DNA from 2 places in the Brevibacterium sp. CFH 10365 genome. Region 1 is predicted to be linked to the other one. Evidence: predicted binding sites of a transcription regulator. Region 1 holds the regulator's gene; the other holds the start of a gene.
The links. Region 1 encodes HspR, which represses chaperone genes until heat shock. Its sites were predicted from a motif close to AAGTTGAGTCNNNNNGACTCAACTT; they were not measured.

Region 1 (3,373 bases):
AGACGGAGTCGAAGCCGTCGGCGAGGCAAACCCGGCATTCGTCGGAGACTACAAGGTCACCGTCACGAACGTTGCTGACGAGAGCGAAACGTACAACACGACCTTCAGCGTCACTGAGGGCGAAGCCGACGAGCCCGAGGCCCCCACCGCCGACCCGAAGGTCTCGCTCAACACCGATGAGATCTCCGAAACCAACTTCGCGGAGAACGGCATCAAGGTCACCGGTGAGGGCTTCACCCCCGGCGGCAAGGTCACCGTCGTCGGCGGAGGCGCGCAGTCCGCTTTCGCCACCCTCGAAGTCGAGGCCGACGAAGACGGAAAGGTCTCCGCAACTCTGAAGTTCGACGGTGAAGGCGAGCTCCCGGCCGGCGACTATGCCGTCTGGGGTGTCGACCAGCAGTCCGAGACCAACTCCCCGGCTCAGGACTTCACCATCACCGAAGACGAGGCCGAAGAGCCTACCACTCCTGCTGAAGAAGCCAAGCTGACCGTCTCCCCCGAGACCATCACGCCTGCTGACTTCGTCAAGGAAGACAAGGGCGTCACACTCGCCGTCGAGAACTGCGAGCCCGGTGAAGACGTCCGCTTCCTCGTCAACCCCGAGGGCGAGTCGAACGTCACCGCTTTCGACAAGACCGTCCAGCCAGACGACGAGGGCAAGGCCAACGTCAACGTCTACGGCACCAGCGCCTCCAACGCCTCGGCCTACATCGGAGACTACGATGTGACCGTCACCTGCGGCGATGACGAACTGACCGGCGACTTCTCGGTCGAGAAGGACCCGAACGCCGGTGGCGGCGACGGCAATGAAGATGGCAACGGCGGAAACGACGACGGCGACAACGGAGATGCCGGCAACGGCGGCGACCTGCCCCGCACTGGTACCGAGCTGACCGGCCTCGTCGGCGGCGCAGGCCTCCTCCTCATCGGTGGGGTCGCAGTCGCACTGACCATGCGCCGCAAGAAGGCCGCCCAGGATCCCGCTGAGATCTGAGAGTGATCGTCTGAGCTGACACGAGCTCAAGACCGACTGAGAAGAGCGCGGACCCGATCGGGTACGCGCTCTTCTCGTTCCTGCCGTCGACCGCTCAGGCGCTGCCTGTCCGCGGGCTGGATCACCGACACCAGCTGCCTCGGCTCACTCCATCCGGTCGTAGCGGGAACGCAGGACAAGGAAGATTCCATAGAGTACGAGGCCGATTCCCACGGACAACAGCAGATACGGGCCGAACGGCTGATCACGCATCCCCTTCAACGCCCCGTCGATGCCCGTGAAATTTCCCGGATCTCCGTTCGCCGCCGAGACCGCCACGAGGATGCCCATCGACAACAGCGTCACCCCCTTGCCCAGGTATCCGACGACGCCGGTGAGCCCCAGCACGAAACGAGTGACGCTGCTGTTGGGCCTGCGCAGCTCAGCGCCCCATTTGCGGCGCAATCCATTGACGCAGAAGGCGACACCTGCAATCGCGACGACGGCACCTACCGCCATGAGGAGATAAAGGCCTCCCGGGGCTTTCGCCACTGTCGCTGATGCCTGTGAACTGGCTTTCCCCGAGTCTGCTCCGCCGCCGAGGACGAACTGCGAGAAGGTCGCGGCGATCGCTGCGTAGGCGATGGCAAATCCGAGCATCTTGAGGAAGTCGATCCAGCGACGTCGGCCCTGCTTCTGCTGCGGGTCTCGGGTCCCGGCTCCGCGCAGAGAGCCCGAACCGAAGAACGCGTTGATCAGACACCACAGCGCCATCAACGCACATCCGACGAGGCAGATGACGATGAGCACCATGCCGAAGGGCTCCGCCGCGATCTGTCCGACGGCTCCGGCCTGGTCGGCTTCACCGCCACCTCGGCCGAGCCCGATCGCCATGGTCGTGACACCGAGCACGGCGTGAACCAGCCCATTCGCGATGAAGCCCGCGCGGGCTATCCGTTCGAACCACCGACTGTCGGCGGCTTCCTGGGCCACCGCATCGGCTGAATCGGCTACCTGCTTGAACTTCTCGGAGTCGCTCATGAAGTTCAGTGTTGCACAGCTGCTGCTCCAGTCAGCCGCGTCGGTACCGGTTGTACAGCACGAGTGCCCCGGGCTCGGGACGGCCCTGCGGACGACGCCCCCTGGAGATCGAGACGACGTCGCCGCCCATGGTGCCGGCCGCAAAGACACGCGCATCGCGCTCCTGCGCCGACCTGCGTGCCCGAACCTCGTCCTCGAGCTCCTCATTGCGCGACCTGAGCGCATCGACCTGATTCTGCAGGTCGATGATCTTCTTGATCCCGACGAGGTTGACTCCCTCGTCCTGCGACAGCTGCTGGATCAGTCGCAGCTTGGCGATGTCCTTGCCGGAGTAGCGCCGCCCCCGACCCGCAGTGCGTTCCGGAATGACGAGGCCCAGGCGGTCATACTGCCGCAGCGTCTGCGGGTGCATACCCGCCAGATCCGCAGCCACCGAGATGACATACACCGCCGCACTCGATGAAATGTGCATTGTGATTCACCACCTCAACTGGCCTTGGCTTTGTCCAGCAAGCCGGCGCGTGGATCCTCACCTTCGGTGGCGGCCTTGAACGACTCGACCGCCTGCTTGGCTTCTTTGGACAGATTCTTCGGCGCCACGATCTCGACCGTCGCCAGCAGATCGCCGGTGCCCTTCTTCGATTTCACACCCTTGCCTCGCACGCGCAGGGTCCGCCCCGAAGGCGTGCCCGGTGCGACCTTGACCTTGACGGGCATTCCGCCCAGGGTCGGCACCTTGACCTCGGCGCCGAGGGCCGCCTCGTCGAAGCTGATCGGCAGATCCATCCGCAGGTTCTCACCGTCACGGGTGAACACAGGGTGCGGACTCACATGCACGGTGAGAATCACGTCTCCGGCCTCACCGCCGTTGGGACTGGACTTGCCCTTGCCCGCAAGGCGGATCTTCTGTCCGTCCTTGACCCCCATCGGGGTGCGCACGGTCAGCGGCTTTCCGCCGGGCATGTTCAGCTTCACCGAGGCGCCGTCGATGGCCTCGGTGAACGACAGCGTCGTGCTCGACTTGATGTCGCCGCCCTTGACCGGAGGCTGGTAGCCGCCGTATCCGCCGCCACCGAAGCCTCCGCCGAATCCGCCGAGCAGATCTGCCAGGTCCGGGGGGACGTCTCCCCCGCCGCCGTAGGTCGTGCGGGTCCGCGTCCGTCCGCCGCCTCCGAAGAGGTCGGAGAATACGTCCTCGAATCCGCCGCCGGCAGCACCGCCGGGTCCGCCGGAGCCGGCACTGAATCTGGCGCCGCCGCCCATCGCGCGGACCTGATCGTACTGTGCCCGAGATTCCTTGTCGGAGAGCACCTGGTGGGCCTGGCCGATCTCCTTGAATTTCTCCTCGGCGTTCTCATC
Region 2 (3,373 bases), on a different contig from region 1:
GCGAACTTCCTCCTCGGACTCGCCCCTGCGGGCTGGCCGGAGGGAGCGCACACCTACCTTGAGATCCTCGGCCCCGACCCGCAACAGGAGCCGACCGTCGACGGCACCCTGCCGCTCGACGCACATCTGGCCACAGAGCCGACCCTGCAGACCTGGGCCATCCACCCGCCAGCGTTCCTCGCGAAGATCGCGGCCGCGAACACCGCCGGGATCGACTTCGGTGAAGTCCAGGACATGGCCCGCGACACCGCCGAGGGGGACCGCCTCGAATGGCGACTGACCACGCGCTCCCCGCTGCCGCACGAGGGTGCGCAGCCGTTCCTCATCGACTGGGGCGAATCCGTCCACCCCGCCGAGGCGGGCCTGCCCACCCTCGAGCTGCTCGAATTCCGCGTGGAATCCCCGGAGCCCGAGGCGGCGCGGCAGGTGCTCGAGGAGCTCGGCGCCGGTGACACCACGGTGGTCGAAGGGCCCGACTGCCGCCTGCGGGCGCGTCTGCGCGGCCCCGGCGGCGTCCTCGAGTTCTGACATCACCGAAAACCGGCAGTTCACCCGCCGCAGCGCCGCGTGCTGCGGCTAGACTCGCAGGCGTGCTCAGTCGAACCCGCATCGCCTCCCGCCCACGCCTCCGCGCCCTGACCTCCCTTGCCGCTGCCTCGCTGCTCATCGGGCTGAGCGCCTGCGCACCCGCAGCCGAAGACGAGACCCGACCGACTCCGCAGGCGGCCGAAACACAGGTCGCATCGCCTGACCCGAGCGGTGAAGCAGGTGATAAGCCGAGCGGCGAACCGACGGAGTCGCCCACGCCCACCGAGACCGCGAGCGTCGACGACGCCGGCGCGGCAGGAGTCAGCGAAGCCGATATCGACACGCACGGCAGCGGGAAATGGGACCGGCCGAAAGAGGAGGCCGGGCCCAACCGTGACGACGGCACAACCTTCAAGGTCGCACTCCGCGTCGAAGACAACCTGCCCATCGACGTCGACCAGGCAGGGGACTTCATCATCAAGACCCTGCAGGACGAGCGCGGCTGGCAGGGCATCGACGACGTCTCCATCGAGCTCGTCGACGAGGGCCAGGACACGATGATCTCCATCGCCAGCCCCGACACCGTCGACGAGATGTGTCTGCCCCTGCGTACTCTGGGCAAGCTCTCGTGCCGCAACGGGCCCAACGTCATCCTCAACGCCAAACGCTGGGTTTCTGCCACGGACGAATTCGACGACATCGTCCAGTACAGGCAGTACCTCATCAACCACGAGGTCGGTCACGCGCTGGGCCACGGCCACGAATCCTGCCCCGGCCCGGGCCAGACCGCCCCACTCATGCAGCAGCAGACGAAGGGTCTGCAGGGCTGCAAACCCAACGGGTGGCCATCGAAGGGCTGATCGCACGCATGCCCGCCGTTGCGTGTGACGGCGGCCTCAGCCTCCTCGGGAATAACAACGACCCTCCGCCTGTTGATTGAGTCGTATACGCTCAACTTTGAAAGAGGAGGTCAGCTTTGGCCACATTCTTCGGACCCGCAGGCTCGGGCGGAGACTCGTTCGACGAGTTCCTCGCTCGTTTCCTCCAGGGACAGACCGGAGCCCGCCGAGGCCGTTCCGTCGACATCAACCGGCTGCTGAGCAAGCGCAGCCATGAAGTCATCGAGGCGGCCGCGGAGTTCGCGGGCCGTCACGGCCAGTCCGAGGTCGACGCACTCCATATCCTGCGCACCATGGTCGATTCCGAACCCGGCATCTCCGCGGTGCGCCAAGCAGGTGCCGATCCCGAGGCCATCGCCGCCAGCGTCGAAGAGCGCCTTCCGGCCAGCACCGACACTGAGGCGGATTCCACGCCCACACTGACCGGTTCTGCCCAGCGCGCTCTGCTCGACGCCTACCAGGTGGCGCGGGCCTTCGGGTCGACCTACATCGATCCGGAGCACATGTTCTTCGCCTTCGTGCTCAATCAGGAGATGCCCGCCGGGCGGATCCTCGCGCAGGCGGGAGTCACGCAGGCAGCCCTGCAGGCCGGTGCCGAGGCGGCCGAAGCCGCAGGCATGCACCCCGGTCCGGACGCCGACGGTGAGGACGGTCAGGAATCCGTGCTGGAGAAGTTCGGCACCGACCTCACCGAACTCGCCGCCGAAGGCAAGCTCGATCCCGTCATCGGCCGCTCGGAAGAGATCGAGCAGACGATCGAGATCCTCGCCCGCCGGACGAAGAACAACCCGGTCCTCCTCGGCGAGGCCGGTGTCGGCAAGACCGCGGTCGCCGAGGGCCTGGCTCAGGCCATCCACTCGGGCGAGGTGCCCAAGCAGCTGCAGGGCAAGCGCATCCTCGCTCTCGACATGCCCGGAATGCTCGCGGGCACCCGCTACCGCGGTGACTTCGAGGAGCGTCTGACCGGAGCACTGAACGAGATCGCCGACGACGGAGACATGATCGTCTTCGTCGACGAACTCCACACCCTCGTCGGCGCCGGCGGCAACGGCGAAGCGAACTCGATGGATGCCGGAAACATCCTCAAACCGCGCCTGGCCCGCGGCGATCTGCACATGATCGGCGCGACCACGCTCAAGGAGTACCGCACCATCGAGAAGGATTCGGCTCTCGAACGCCGCTTCCAGCCGGTGACCGTGGGCGAGCCGAGCGTCGAGGACGCGGTGACGATCATCGACGGACTCAAGGACCGCTACGCAGAGTTCCACGAGGTCACCTACACCGCCGAGGCGGTCCGGGCCGCCGTGGAGCTGTCGAACCGCTACATCACCGACCGGTTCCTGCCGGACAAGGCCATCGACCTCATCGACCAGGCCGGTGCCCGGATGTCGCTGGGGCGCGGTCCCGGCGTCGACATCGACGCACTCAAGCTCAAGCTCTCCGAGCTCGAAGCGGAGAAGAAGTCCGCGATCGAGGTCGAGGACTACGAGCGCGCCGGTCGTGTCCGCGATGAGATCAACGAGGTGGCCGCCCGGATCGAATCCGCCGAGAACCCGGACGCGCAGGCCGCGCAGACCGCTGCCGCCGAGGCGATCATCGGTGAGCAGGAGATCGCTCATGTGGTCTCCCGCGCCACCGGAATCCCGGCAGCACGGATGACGCAGAGCCAGAAGATGCGTCTGGCGAACATGGAAGAGGTCCTCCACGACCGTGTGATCGGTCAGGACGAGGCCGTGACTGCCGTGTCGCGTGCCATCCGCCGCAGCCAGACGGGCATGGCCGATCCCAACCGGCCGATCGGCAGCTTCCTCTTCCTCGGCCCCACCGGTGTCGGCAAGACCGAGCTGGCGAAGGCTCTGGCACAGACCCTGTTCGACGACGAGTCGGCCATGATCCGCTTCGATATGAGCGAGTTCGGCGAACGCCACACGGTGTCGCGTCTCGTC

Region 2: FHG09_RS18910 (ATP-dependent Clp protease ATP-binding subunit) is a predicted target of HspR. The motif match lies at 1,462-1,486, and genes of this name have one in related genera.

What each region holds. Positions count from the first base shown of each region.
Region 1 is NZ_VIGO01000003.1:237,208-240,580, forward strand. It holds gene FHG09_RS07240 (LPXTG cell wall anchor domain-containing protein) at 1-994, shown strand, start outside; gene FHG09_RS07245 (DUF1206 domain-containing protein) at 1,139-2,014, opposite strand; gene FHG09_RS07250 (heat shock protein transcriptional repressor HspR) at 2,046-2,486, opposite strand; gene FHG09_RS07255 (DnaJ C-terminal domain-containing protein) at 2,501-3,373, opposite strand, start outside.
Region 2 is NZ_VIGO01000013.1:36,861-40,233, forward strand. It holds gene FHG09_RS18900 (VOC family protein) at 1-528, shown strand, start outside; gene FHG09_RS18905 (DUF3152 domain-containing protein) at 591-1,388, shown strand; gene FHG09_RS18910 (ATP-dependent Clp protease ATP-binding subunit) at 1,505-3,373, shown strand, end outside.